One region of the Flaviflagellibacter deserti genome, then DNA from elsewhere that is predicted to be linked to it. Evidence: predicted binding sites of a transcription regulator. Region 1 holds the regulator's gene; the other holds the start of a gene.

What was found. Region 1 encodes PhoB, which activates phosphate uptake and scavenging genes when phosphate is short. Its sites were predicted from a motif close to TGTCATNNANCTGTCAT; they were not measured.
Region 2: the regulator PhoB is predicted to act here: its motif matches at 3,815-3,831, upstream of ACFPFW_RS03105 (YdcH family protein).

Annotation. Positions count from the first base shown of each region.
Region 1 is NZ_JBHSJF010000005.1:106,388-113,077, reverse strand. It holds gene ACFPFW_RS05345 (ATP-binding protein) at 1-939, shown strand, start outside; gene phoU (phosphate signaling complex protein PhoU) at 1,025-1,744, shown strand; gene phoB (phosphate regulon transcriptional regulator PhoB) at 1,752-2,453, shown strand; gene ACFPFW_RS05330 (GcrA family cell cycle regulator) at 2,532-3,032, opposite strand; gene ACFPFW_RS05325 (aspartate aminotransferase family protein) at 3,399-4,601, shown strand; gene argF (ornithine carbamoyltransferase) at 4,613-5,542, shown strand; gene ACFPFW_RS05315 (Hsp33 family molecular chaperone) at 5,561-6,523, shown strand; gene argE (acetylornithine deacetylase) at 6,520-6,690, opposite strand, start outside.
Region 2 is NZ_JBHSJF010000002.1:190,669-197,358, reverse strand. It holds gene ACFPFW_RS03135 (Crp/Fnr family transcriptional regulator) at 1-282, shown strand, start outside; gene ACFPFW_RS03130 (Crp/Fnr family transcriptional regulator) at 319-948, shown strand; gene ACFPFW_RS03125 (thiamine phosphate synthase) at 1,006-1,635, shown strand; gene ACFPFW_RS03120 (tetratricopeptide repeat protein) at 1,632-2,633, shown strand; gene ACFPFW_RS03115 (inositol monophosphatase family protein) at 2,669-3,457, shown strand; gene ACFPFW_RS03110 (YdcH family protein) at 3,454-3,666, opposite strand; gene ACFPFW_RS03105 (YdcH family protein) at 3,861-4,049, shown strand; gene ACFPFW_RS03100 (DUF1013 domain-containing protein) at 4,089-4,805, opposite strand; gene ACFPFW_RS03095 (DUF1192 domain-containing protein) at 5,013-5,210, shown strand; gene rcdA (protease adaptor protein RcdA) at 5,521-6,048, shown strand; gene rpmE (50S ribosomal protein L31) at 6,115-6,345, opposite strand; gene ACFPFW_RS03080 (ABC transporter transmembrane domain-containing protein) at 6,528-6,690, shown strand, end outside.

The sequences.
Region 1 (6,690 bases):
TTCGGCAATCTGCGGACCGGTGATCCGGTGTCCTTCGCCCTGCGCGTTCCGGAGATATTGGATGCAGTCCGTGCGGTGGGCACAGGCGGTACTGCGAGAACGGTGGAATATGCCGATCGCGTGCCGGTCGACCGCTGGCTGGAAGCCCGGATCGGGCCTGTCTGGCTGGATCAGGCAGACCGCGAACGAGGCAATCCGCAATTCGTTCTCCTCGTCCTGCACGACCTGACGCATCTCCGCCGGGCGGAGCGCATGCGCGTCGATTTCGTCGCTAATGCGAGTCACGAATTGCGCACGCCATTGGCCGCGCTGCTCGGTTTCATCGAGACTCTTCAAGGACCTGCGAAGGCGGACGTTTCGGCGCGCGAGCGCTTCCTCGACATCATGCGCAGCCAGGCCGCGCGCATGTCGCGTCTCGTCGACGACCTGCTGTCACTGTCTCGGATCGAGCAAAAGCAGCATTTGAGGCCGTCGACACCGGTCGACCCCGTCGAAATCGTTCGCAGCGTCGTCGACAGTCTCTCGCCTCTGGCCGGCGAGCGCGGCGTGGAAATCCGTTCGTCGTTTCCGGGCACTTCCGTATCCGTGCCGGGAGACCGCGATGAACTGATCCGCGTCGTCGAGAACCTCGTCGAGAACGGTATCAAATACGGCCAGTCGGGAAAGCGGGTCGATGTCTCGGTCACCGCAACCGGACCGGAGATCCGGATCTCCGTGCAGGATTATGGGCCGGGCATTCCGCCGGAGCATCTGCCCCGCCTGACCGAACGCTTCTATCGCGTCGATGTCGGCGAGAGTCGGGAGAAGGGAGGGACGGGTCTCGGGCTTGCCATCGTCAAGCACATCATGGCCCGCCACCGCGGTCGACTCCTGATCGAAAGCCCTTCCGGAGGGGGGGCGCGGTTTACCGCAGTTCTGAATACCCGCGCCGATGAGTGACTGGAGGCGCGAAATGCGCTTCCCTCGATGTCATCGAAGCGTCATTGATCCCTCTTAAGAGGGCCGCACTAGAGGAACCGGCGCTATGATGACACAGCACACCTCGAAAGAGTTCGACGAGGACCTGAAGTCCCTCAGCGAGATGATCGCGGAGATGGGCGGTCTCGCCGAGCAACTGGTCGGGGAATCGATTTCCGCGCTGTTGTCGCGTGACCTAGCCGCCGCCCAGCGGATCATCGAGCGCGACCGCGTCATCGACAGTCTGCAGCACGCGGTCGAGGAGAAGGCAGTTCTCACGATCGCCAAGCGCCAGCCGATGGCGGTCGACCTCCGCGAGGTCGTCGCCGCGCTTCGTGTCTCGAACGATCTCGAGCGCATCGGCGATCTGGCCAAGAACATCGCCAAGCGCGTGGTCGCCCTCGAGGGGCAGCTGCAGCCGCCGAAGCTTGCCGGTGGCGTCGACCACATGGGCGAACTTGTGCTCGGCCAGCTCAAGGAAGTGCTGGACGCCTATTCCCGCCGTGACGCGACCCGCGCCCTCCAGGTCTGGAAGCGCGACGGCGAGATCGATGCGATCTACACCTCGCTGTTCCGCGAACTCCTGACCTACATGATGGAAGACCCGCGCAATATCGGGTTCTGCACCCATCTCCTGTTCTGCGCGAAGAACATCGAGCGCATCGGCGATCACGCCACCAACATCGCCGAGACGATCCACTATCTGGCGGTCGGCGAGCCGTTAATCGACGAGCGTCCGAAGGGTGATCTGACGAGCACCACGACGATCTCGTTCGGCGAGGATTGAGAACAGGATGTCCGCACGGGTCATGATCGTGGAGGACGAGGAGCCATTGACGCTCCTCCTCCGGTACAATCTCGAAGCGGAAGGCTATGACGTCGAAAGCGTCGCTCGCGGTGACGAGGCCGAAACCAGGCTTCGTGAACGGGTTCCGGATCTCGTTCTGCTCGACTGGATGCTGCCGGGCCTGTCCGGCATTGAACTCTGCCGTCGCCTCCGCGCTCGGCCGGAGACGGAACGTCTCCCGATCATCATGCTGACCGCGCGCGGCGAAGAGACCGAGCGCGTGCGTGGTCTGGCCACCGGCGCCGACGACTATGTCGTGAAGCCGTTCTCGGTGCCGGAATTGGTCGCTCGCGTGCGGAGCCTGCTGCGCCGCGTCAAGCCGGATCACATCGCTTCGCAACTGAAGGCCGGCGATATCGAGCTTGATCGCGAAACGCGCCGTGTCCGCCGCGGCGGTCGCGAACTGGAGCTCGGCCCGACCGAGTTCCGCCTCCTAGAATTCCTGATGCAGACTCCCGGCCGCGTCTTCTCCCGCGAGCAATTGCTCAACGGTGTCTGGGGCCACGATGTCTATATCGACGAACGCACGGTGGACGTCCACGTCGGTCGCCTGCGCAAGGTGATCAATCGCGGCCGCCGCCAGGATCCGATCCGCACAGTGCGCGGCTCCGGCTACAGCTTCGACGAGCGCTTTGCCCGCGCGGGCTGATGCCTTCTGCTGATATCTTCTTCTGAACTAAATAGGCCGCGCATCGCGCGGCCTATTTTTTGGTTCTGCTCGCTGCGATCAGGCGACCGCACGGCGGCGGCGATCGCTCGCCGGCTGATAGGCGATGGTCGCGTGATAGCTGCAATAGGACGAGCCCATATTGGAGCGGGTTCCGCAGAAGCGGAAGCTCTCGCTGCCGGGGTCGCCGATCGGCCAGCGGCACATGCATTCGCGCAGATCCATGATGGTCACGCGCTCGCAGGAGACCGGCTCCAGCATAGGGCGCGGTGCGCGCTGGATGATCGGCTCGATGTCGAGATCGACCGTGCGGACCGGAGCCAGCGCGGTCGCACCGGCAGTGCGGAAAACCATCGACGGATGCGACGGCGCGCGAGGCTTGCGCGGGCGGGGAGCGGTGCTTTGAACAGCCTTGGCGCGACCGGAAAGGCCGAGGCGGTGAACCTTGCCTATGACAGCATTGCGCGTGATACCGCCGAGTTCAGCAGCGATCTGGCTCGCGCTCAACCCATCGCTCCAGAGCTTCTTGAGAAGCTCAACACGCTCATCCGTCCAGTTCATCAGCGCGGCTCCATTGTATCGGCGAGGCGGAATCCGAACGGGTGGATCCAGCCGGTTCAACACCAAGCCTGGACCGGATATACCGTCCATAGTAGCTGAAATTCCGTCTCACACGAGATATCGTGCTTAACGATTGGTAAACTACATGATCGGCTGACTCGGCCGCAAGAGTCCGAAAGGAGAACGGGGTGTTTTCCCCACAGGTCGGGAAAACTCTGCTCGCATTCCGATTCATCGCCTGAGAACTCAGGGCTCTAGCCGTCATTGACACTGCACGGTCGGCCCGTAAAATCGGCGCTTTCCGGAGGTGCCGCTCTGCTGGGCGGCGCCTCTGCGCTTTTTAGGCCACACTTTACCGAGGCGCCCGTGAGCTCCGCTTTGCTTCCCGTCTTCGCGCGTACCGACCTTGCTTTCGAGCATGGCGAAGGAGCGTGGCTGACCACGGTCACAGGCGAGCGATATCTCGATTTCGGCGCCGGCATCGCGGTGAATGCCCTCGGCCATTGCCATCCGCATCTCGTCGAGGCGCTGCGCGAGCAGGCCGGTAAGCTCTGGCACACGTCCAATCTCTATAAGATACCGGACGGCGAGCGGTTGGCGACGCGGCTCGTGGCGGCGAGCTTCGGCGACACCGTGTTCTTCACGAACTCGGGTGCCGAAGCCAACGAAGCCGCCATCAAGATGGCCCGCAAATACCATAGCTATTCGGGTCATCCCGAACGCTGGCGGATCGTCGCCTTCAACGGCGCTTTCCACGGCCGGACTCTGGCGACCATTTCCGCGGGCGGCAATCCGAAGCATCTCGACGGTTTCGGCCCGGAAGTCCCGGGCTTCGATCATGTCGCGCCCGGCGACGAGCAGGCTCTGCTTGCCGCGATTACTCCCGAGACGGCCGCGATCATAATCGAGCCTGTCCAGGGCGAGGGCGGCATTCGCGAGGTGCCCGCCGCGTTCCTGCGCCGTTTGCGCGAGATATGCGACGAGCGCGATCTGCTGCTGATCTATGATGAGGTTCAGACCGGCATCGGCCGCACCGGCCATGCCTTCGCTTATGAATTGTCGGGTGTCGCTCCGGACATCATGGCGCTGGCGAAGGGGCTCGGCGGCGGATTTCCCGTCGGCGCCTGCGTGGCCACCGCGAAAGCGGCCTCCGGCATGACCGCCGGTTCGCACGGCACCACCTTCGGCGGCAATCCGCTCGCGATGGCCGTCGGCAATGCCGTGCTCGACGTGGTGCTTGAACCCGCTTTTCTCAAAGAGGTTCGCCGCAAGGGGCTGGTGCTGAAGCAGAAGCTCGGTGCGCTCGTCGACCGCCACCCGAACATCGTTGAAGAACTGCGTGGCGAGGGCCTGATGCTTGGCCTCAAATGCCTGATCCCTCCGGGCGAGGTAGTTTCGGCATTCGTCGATGCGCATGTGCTGACGGTGCCGGCCGGCGACAATGTCGTGCGCCTCCTCCCGCCCTTGATCGTCAGCGACGACGAGATGGCGCTTGCCGTCGAACGCATGGACGAAGCCCTCGACGCTCTCGACAAGAGGCTCGCTCAGGGCCTCAGCGCGGCTGAATAGAAAGACCGACCGTGACTGCTCCCCGCCACTTCCTCGATCTGTCCGATTTCACTGGATCGACGCTCCGCACCATTCTCGACGCCGGCAAGGCGATGAAAGCCCGCCGCCGGACGCCCGAGGCCGCGAAGGACCGTCCTCTGGACGGCCGGGTCATCGCGCTCGTCTTCGAACAGCCGTCGCTTCGCACCCGCATGTCTTTCGATGTCGGCGTCCGCGAACTCGGCGGTTCGCCCTTGATGGTGACAGGCAAGGAAATCGAGCTCGGCGAGCGCGAGGCTATCGAGGACACCGCGCGGGTGATGTCGCGCTATGTCGATGGAATCATGATCCGCATCCTGAAGCACGATGCGCTTAAGGAACTTGCGCGCCATGCCACAGTGCCGGTGATAAACGGCCTGACGAAGACGTCGCATCCCTGCCAGGTAATGGCTGACCTGATGACGTTCGAGGAGCGGCTCGGCTCGATCAAGGGTCGGACGATCGCTTGGACCGGTGACTCCAACAATGTCCTCGCCTCCTGGGTACACGCCGCGGCTCGGCTCGATTTCACGCTTCGCATTGCTACCCCGCCGGAACTCGCCCCGAGCAACGAGCTTGTCGCCTGGGCAAAGGGTGAGGGCGCGGCGGTCGAACTCACCAGCGATGCTTTCGAGGCGGTCGACGGCGCTGACTGTATCCTCACCGATACCTGGGTTTCGATGGGAGATGGCGAGAAGGAGCGGCGCCATAACCTGCTGCAGCCCTATCAGGTGAACAGCAAGCTGTTGAAGGCGGCATCCCGAGACGCCATCTTCATGCATTGCCTGCCTGCGCACCGGGGTGAGGAAGTCACCGCAGAGGTCATGGACGGACCGCAATCGGCCGTGTTCGACGAGGCCGAGAATCGGCTTCATGCGCAGAAGGGCGTCCTCGCCTGGTGCTTCGACGCGATCCAGGCCTGACCCTTATTAGAGGCGTGGATGCTTGAGAGTACCGACGATCATATTTTGCCGTTCCAGGTCGAGGGTCTGGATGTCCGGGGGCGTGTCGTGCGCCTCGGCCCGTCCATCGACAGCGTTCTGAATCGCCACGACTATCCGCCGGTTGTGTCGAAGGTGCTCGGCGAGGCCGTGGCGCTGACGGTTCTGCTCGGTTCGTCGCTGAAGATCGACGGCCGCTTCCAGCTGCAGACCCGTTCGAACGGTGCCATCGACATGCTGGTGGTCGACTTCGAGGCTCCTGATCGGCTGCGTGCCTATGCACGATACGATGCCGATCGTCTTGCCGAGATGCCGAGCGTGGCGACGGGCGATCTGCTTGGGCACGGCCATCTGGCGATGACGATCGACGCCGGCGGCGACATGAACCGTTATCAGGGCGTGGTCCCGCTCGAGGGCAACAGCCTGGAAGAGGCGGCGCACCAATATTTCCGTCAGTCGGAGCAGATCCCAACGCGGGTAAGGCTCGCTGTCGCCGAGGCGTTCGGGGGCAATGGTTCCGGCGGTTCGCATGCCTGGCGTGCGGGTGGCTTGCTCGTGCAGTTTCTTCCGGCCGCTGGTGAGCGGATTCGTACGCAGGACCTGCATCCGGGCGATGCGCCGGAAGACCTCGTCATGCCGCCGGCGGACGATGACGATGCGTGGACCGAGGCTCAGGCTCTCGTCGAGACAATCGAAGATCACGAATTGATCGATCCGACGATCGCCAGCGAGCAACTGCTGTTCCGGCTATTCCACGAGCGGGGTGTCCGCGTCTTCAATGGTCAGGGCGTGCGGGAATCCTGCCGCTGCTCGCAGGAGCGGATTTTGGGAATGCTCAAGAGCTTCTCGGACGAGGAGCGGCGCGACATGGTCGGCGATGACGGCGCGATTACCGTGACCTGCGAGTTCTGCTCGCGGAAATACACGCTGTCGCCATCCGATGTCGGAATCTCCGACAGCTAGGCCCTGCATTCCTCGATCAGGCGCTGGATGAACGCCTCGCCGGCAGCAAGTTGGCTGAGTTCGATGAATTCGTCGGGTGCGTGCGCCTGATCAATCGAACCCGGCCCGCAAACGACCGTCGGGATATCTGCGCGCTGATAATGGCCGGCCTCGGTGGCGTATGAGAC
Region 2 (6,690 bases), on a different contig from region 1:
AATGTCGAGATCGGGCCGGGTACTTTGTTCGGCGAACTCGCCTTCTTCACCCGGGACGGAAAACGCACCCAGACCGCCGCGTGCATGACCGATTGTCGGGTGCTCTCGATCACCGAGGACCGGCTGGAACAGCTTTACTTCCAAAACCCGCAATTCGGCTGGTATCTGATCAAGCTGATCGCCCAGCGCCTCACGGAGAATGCGCAACGCGCGCAGGAACTGGTCGAAAAGCGTTCTCGCAAGGCCACCCTGCTCAACGAACCGGAAAGAAATTTACAATAGCGGCAGGTACTTCTGTTTCCTCCGCGTTCCGGTTCGATGGATCTCATACTCAAATACCTGCCCTATCTCGGCTGGGGAGCGATGGCGCTGAGCCTCCTGTCCAGCTTCTCCCGCACGATGATTCCGCTCCGGAGTTTCGCCGCGTCGAGCAATATCGTCTCGATCATCGCGGCCGCGGCTGCAGGCTACTGGCCCAACGCGCTGCAGAACGCGATCCAGTTACCGATGAACGTCTTCCGCCTGCGGCAGATGCGAAAACTGATCGCGGACATGAAGCCCGGTGACGAGGGGGAAGTCGATGCGAACTGGCTGATGCCGTTCGCCCATGTCTCGGAACACCGCAAGGGCGCGGTGATCTTCCGCAAGGGCGACGCCGCCGATCGCCTCTATTACATCGCGACCGGGACCGTTTCATTCCCCGAGATCGGCGTCGAGATCCAGCAGGGCAGCCTATTTGGCGAATTCGCCTTTTTCACCAAGGAAGGCGAGCGCACGCAGACAGCGGTCTGCGCCGAGGATTGCGCGCTCCTGTCCATCGGCGAATACGAACTGAAACAGCTTTACTATCAGAATCCGGAATTCGGCTGGTATCTGATCCGCCTCATCGTTCAGCGCCTGCAGGACAATGTGGAGCGTAATGCAAAGCGGGCGCGTTCACCGTTCTGACGACGGAAGAGGCCAGGCACCTACATTTCGCCACCGCGCTTTGCTAGAAGGCCAACGATGTCCAATTCTCCCCGCCTCATGTTGATTACGCCGCCGATCGGCGCGGATACCGACCTCACATCCCAATTGTCCGGAGCGCTCGGCGCCGCCGAGATCGCAGCCGTTATCCTGCGCGTCGAAGCGTCGGCGGATGAACGCGCATTGCTGAAGGCGCTGAAGCCGCTGGTCGAAACGGTCCAGGCCGCCGGAGCAGCGGCCCTGATCGAGGGCGCGCCCGACCTCGTCGGCAAATCCGGAGCTGACGGCATGCATGCGCTCGGAGAGCGAAACGGCCGCGAGGCGACATCGCGCTTCAAGCCCGAAAAGCTTGTCGGCATCGGAGGATTACGTACCCGTGATACCGCAATGGCAGCCGGAGAGACGGGCGCGGATTACGTCCTCTTCGGCGATCCCGGAAAGGGCGGCGAGACCCCGCCGATCGACGCGACGCTCGAGCGTCTCGAATGGTGGGCGGAAATCTTCGTTACGCCCTGCGTCGGTCAGGCGGAGACGCTAGAGGCCGTTGCGCCGATTTCCGCGACCGGCGCCGATTTCGTCGCGCTAGGCCACTTCGTATGGACGCAGTCTCCCGCCGCCGCAGTGCGAGTCGCCGCGGACGAACTGGCGAAGGCCGAGGCCATCTCGTGAAACAGTGCCTGCCGCTCTTGGCCCTGCTGGTCGCCGCACCGGTCTATGCGGCGCAACCGGAGCTGCCGCCGATCGAAGTCCCTTTGAGCACTCCGGATCAAATGACGGGCTCGGAGGAGGCTGTACCCGCCGGCGACCTCGCCTTCGCGGCCTTCCAGCGCGGCGAGTATATGACGGCCATGAACGAGGCGCTGAAGCGGGTCGGCAAGAAGGAAGACCCGGCCCCGGCGATGACCCTGATCGGCGTGATCTACGAGAATGGCCTCGGCTTCAACAAGGACCCGGCCAAGGCGGTCGAGTGGTACAAGCTCGGCGCGGATAATGGCGACCACAATTCGATGGTCGCTCTTGCTTTGCTGAAACTCGAAGGCAGCGGTACGCCGAAAGATCCAAAGGGCGCCGCCGATCTTTTCCAGCAGGCCGCCGACAAGGGCGACCCGATCGCCATGTACAATGTCGGTCTGCTTGAGCTCCAGGGCTCTGTTCGTCCCTATGACGTGAAGGCGGCCACGGCGAATTTTCGCAAGGCGGCAGATGCCGGATATGCGGATGCTCAATACGCGCTGGCGATGTCGCTCCGCCAGAGCAACACTCCGGAGGACCGCAAGGAAGCGACACGACTTCTCGGGCTGGCGACGAACCAGAACCACCCCGATGCGGCTGTGGAATACGCCATTGCCGTCTTCAATGGCGACGGCACCGAAAAGGACGAGAGCCGCGCGGCAAAGCTTTTCCTGCGGGCGGCGCTCAAGGGCAATGTCATCGCGATGAACCGCCTGGCCAGGATCTACTCGGCGGGACGGGGCTTCGATGAAGACCGCATCCGCGCCGCCGCCTGGCATCTGGTCGCGCGTGCCAATGGCCGCAGCGACGGTCTCCTCGACGAGGAACTGACCAAGCTCACGCCCGAGGAGCGCGCCCGAGCCGACGGACTTGCCACGCAATTCCGCCGCCAGCTTTCGGCCGCCCTTGACGCATCGGCGGCGGACAGGCAGTAGACGCCCTCTTCCCCCCGAACTTTCCTCAGGTCGCAATGCCCCGCTCGCCGTTGATGAACGTCATGGTCCAGGCCGTCACCAAGGCCGGACGCGGGATGCGGCGCGACTTCGGCGAGGTCGAGCAGCTTCAGGTCTCGGTGAAGGGACCATCGGACTTCGTCTCGATCGCCGACAAGCGCGCCGAGGACACGCTGCGCGCCGAACTCTCCAAGGCACGGCCGGACGCCGGCTTCCTGCTCGAGGAGAGCGGCGAGATAATCGGGCGCGATCCAAGCCAGCGCTTCATCATCGATCCGCTCGACGGCACGACCAACTTTCTGCACGGGATTCCGCAGTTCGCGGTCTCGGTGGCGCTGGAGCGCAACGGCACAGTCGTCGCCGGCGTCGTCTTCAATCCGATCACCGACGAGCTCTTCACGGCCGAGCGTGGGCAGGGCGCATTCCTCAATGATCGCCGCATCCGCGTCGCCGCGCGCATAAAGCTCAACGATTGTGTCGTCGGCACCGGAGTACCGCACCGAGGCAAGGGCGATCACGAACTGTTCAGCCGCGAGCTTCGCAAGGTGCAGGCCGACGTCGCCGGCATACGGCGGATGGGCGCCGCCGCTCTCGACCTCGCATGGGTCGCGGCCGGTCGCTTGGACGGCTTTTGGGAGCGGAATCTCAAGGCCTGGGATATCGCGGCCGGTATTCTCTTGATCCGCGAGGCCGGTGGCTATGTCTCCGATCTCGACGGCCGCGACGAGATGCTGGAGCGCGGAGATCTCTGCGCCGGCAACGAAACCATCCACCGCGCACTCTTCGACAGGCTGAGAAGCGCCTAGGCGATGATGTCCGGCGTCAGCGCATCTTCTATATGCGCGATGCGATCCTTGAGAAAAAGCTTCCGCTTTTTTAGCCTCTGGATCTGCAGCCGGTCTCCCGTACCGAGCTTCTCCAGCGCCTCGATCGCGGAATCCAGGTCACGATGTTCCTCTTCGAGCCGCATAAGTTCGGCGCGAAGCAGACCGTCTTCGTCATTGTCCTGGATCATTCGGCCCGTGTGCCCCTGAAGCCGCGCTCTCGGCCCGCTGGCCTTCGCACGTGCAAGTATCGCGACAGCATCGACTTCATCAAGACCCCACGCCTCTGCCTAATGTCCGCCACCCTCTTGGGATCGAATCGACAGCGTGCGGCGAGCGTGTCATCGTTTCGTCGTCGTCAACCAGCTGGTCAGGAGGACACCGCATGTCTGTGGCATCGCATCTTTCAGCGCTCGAGCAGAAACACAAACTGCTGGAATCGCAGATCGAGCAGGAACAGGCCCAGCCCAGCGTAGATGCCGCGCGTATCAGCGAGCTCAAGCGGCTTAAGCTCAAGTTGAAGGACGAGATCACCCGCCTGCGCACCACCGCGTCGGGCCAGACCCTCCACTAACCGGCAATCAATCAGTCGATAACGGGGAAAGAGCGCTGGTTAGCGCTCTTCCTCCTCACCGCGAGGCAGCCCCTTCAGCTTCGCGAAAACCGAATCGACGTCGATCTTCTCTTCGTCGTCGCGGCGACGTTCGGGCCGCTCAAAGTCCGCGAACGGGCTCGTTTCTCCACCCGTTGTAACATCGGCCGGCAGCAGCGTCTGGCCTTCCTCCTCCGGAGGACGGGGCGGCGCATTCTTGGCCGCGCGGTTCACCTCGAAGTCGAGATCGAGCTGCGAGCAAAGACCCAACGTCACCGGATCAAGCGGCGTCAGGGTCGCGATGTTCCAATGGGTCCGGTCGCGGATCGACGCGATCGTCGTCTTCGTCGTGCCGACGAGACGCATGATCTGCGAGTCCTTCAGTTCCGGGTGGTTGCGGGTCAGCCAGAGGATAGCGCTCGGGCGGTCCTGACGGCGGGAGACCGGCGTATAGCGCGGTCCCTGGCGGCGCTTGACCTCGGGCAGACGTACCTTGGATTCCTGCAGCTTCAGCCGATAGCTCGGATCCCTCTCGCCGCGCTCCAACTCATCGCGCGCCAGCTGGCCACCCGAAACCGGGTCGATGCCGCGGATACCCTGCGCCGCATCGCCATCGGCGATGGCTTTAACCTCGAGCTCGTGCAAATGGCAGAAGTCGGCGATCTGCGAGAATGAAAGCGACGTGTTGTCGACAAGCCAGACAGCCGTGGCCTTCGGCATCAGCGGCGCATTCGACATGACAAATCTCCTCTGCGCTCCGCCCGCCGGGGCGAAGCAATGGTCTATTCACGATGACCGGAATGACGAGAGATATAAGACGTGCTCCGGCCAGACGCAAACGTCCTTATTAGGAACGCGCGAAAGCGCGGAAATAGACACCCTCCCCGTCGCGCCGCATGCGCGCTACAATGACGGTCTTGCGACGGACAAGGAGGAGGCCGGAAGATGGGCTTCGCCATTGAGGAAGACCGCCCGCGCCGCATCGGCGGCTATGAAATCGGACAGGATCTCTCAGTCTTTTCAATTGAAGAGATCGACGAGCGTATCTCTTTGTTGCGCGAGGAAATCGCGCGCCTGGAACGAAATCGCGACCAGAAAACCGCACAACGCGCTGCTGCGGATAGCATATTCGCCAGTCGTTGATGGAGGTCGAAGGCCTCGAATACCGGTGGACAGCTTTGAATTAACCTAGCGTTAAGCTTTCCACTGTATTTATGTAAATCATCCAGTCTCTGGATGCGGGCGGTTCGCCGCTCTGTTTTGACGCCTCCCTGTCATGGACTTAGAGCCGCCCTCCTGGCGGCTCTTTTTTCGGTCGGGCGTCCAGGGTCCGCCCCACCCTCCGTTTACCACTCGTTAAATTTCGGCTTCCGTTCGGGACCCTTCCGGGTCACAGTCGCGCAACGAGAGGCGGGGGCCTCGCGTTCATCGTTTTTCGTACTGGACCGAGGCTATGGCTGAACCTTCCGATCGGCTCGACGACACTGACGGCGCCTTCGTATCCTTCGGGCAGAAGCTGCTGTCATCGGAGAGCTTCCGAACCTTGTTCCGCGAGGGCATGAGCCTGGTCGAGGAGACCGCAGGCTATCTCGACGGCGAAGGCCGCGAGGAGAGCCGCGCGCTCGCCCGCACCACCGCTCTGGCCTATGCCACCGAGAGCATGCGCCTGACGACACGCCTGATGCAGATCGCCTCCTGGCTGCTGATCCAGCGTGCCGCGAACGAAGGCGAGATGAACCCTGAGCAGGCGCTGGCGGAGAAGCAGAAGGTCAAGCTGTCGACCGGCCGCTCCACGGTTCCGGTGGAGACGTTCGCCGCCCTGCCCGAACGCCTGCGTGATCTCGTGGCGCGTACCGAGCGCCTTCAGGAGCGTGTCATCATGCTCGACAACCAGATCAAGGAGCCGGCCGTGGACAACCACGACAACCCGATCGGCAACCAGCTTGCGCTCCTGCGCACGGCCTTCGCCTCCAACGGCTGAGGCCGGCAGAACCAGAAACGAAAAAGCCCCGCCGAAGCGGGGCTTTTTATTGTCCGGAAACCGGGATCAACGCTTGGCGGCGCCGATCGAACCGAAGCGCTGCGCGAACTTCGACACGCGGCCGGCGCGGTCAAGAAGCTGGGCGGTCCCGCCGGTCCATGCCGGATGGGTCTTCGGGTCGATGTCGAGCTGGAGGACGTCGCCCTCTTTGCCGTAGGTCGACCGGGTCATGTATTCCGTTCCATCGGTCATCACGACCTTGATGAAATGGTAGTCGGGATGGATATCGCTTTTCATGGCTTCGCTCGCGGGCACGGGCGCGGAATGAACCCGCCCTCGGCTGTTCGAGAAATTGAAGGCGCCCCTATATCGGACGAGCCCGCCCCGCGCAAGGCTCGTACGGACGATCCGCCGCAATCACGCGGTATCGACACGTCTTGCCTATCGCATCAAGTGCGCGCCATGGTCCGCCGCACGCCATGACGACGACCGAAACCGCCTCCCCCGCAGGAAGCCGGCGCTTCCGTCCCCTTCTCGCCCTTGCTCCCTTCGCGCTGAAGCACAAGGGTCGGATCGCGCTTGCCTTCGTCGCGCTGGTCGCAGCAGCGGCGGTGACGCTCGTCGTGCCGCTCGCGATCCGCC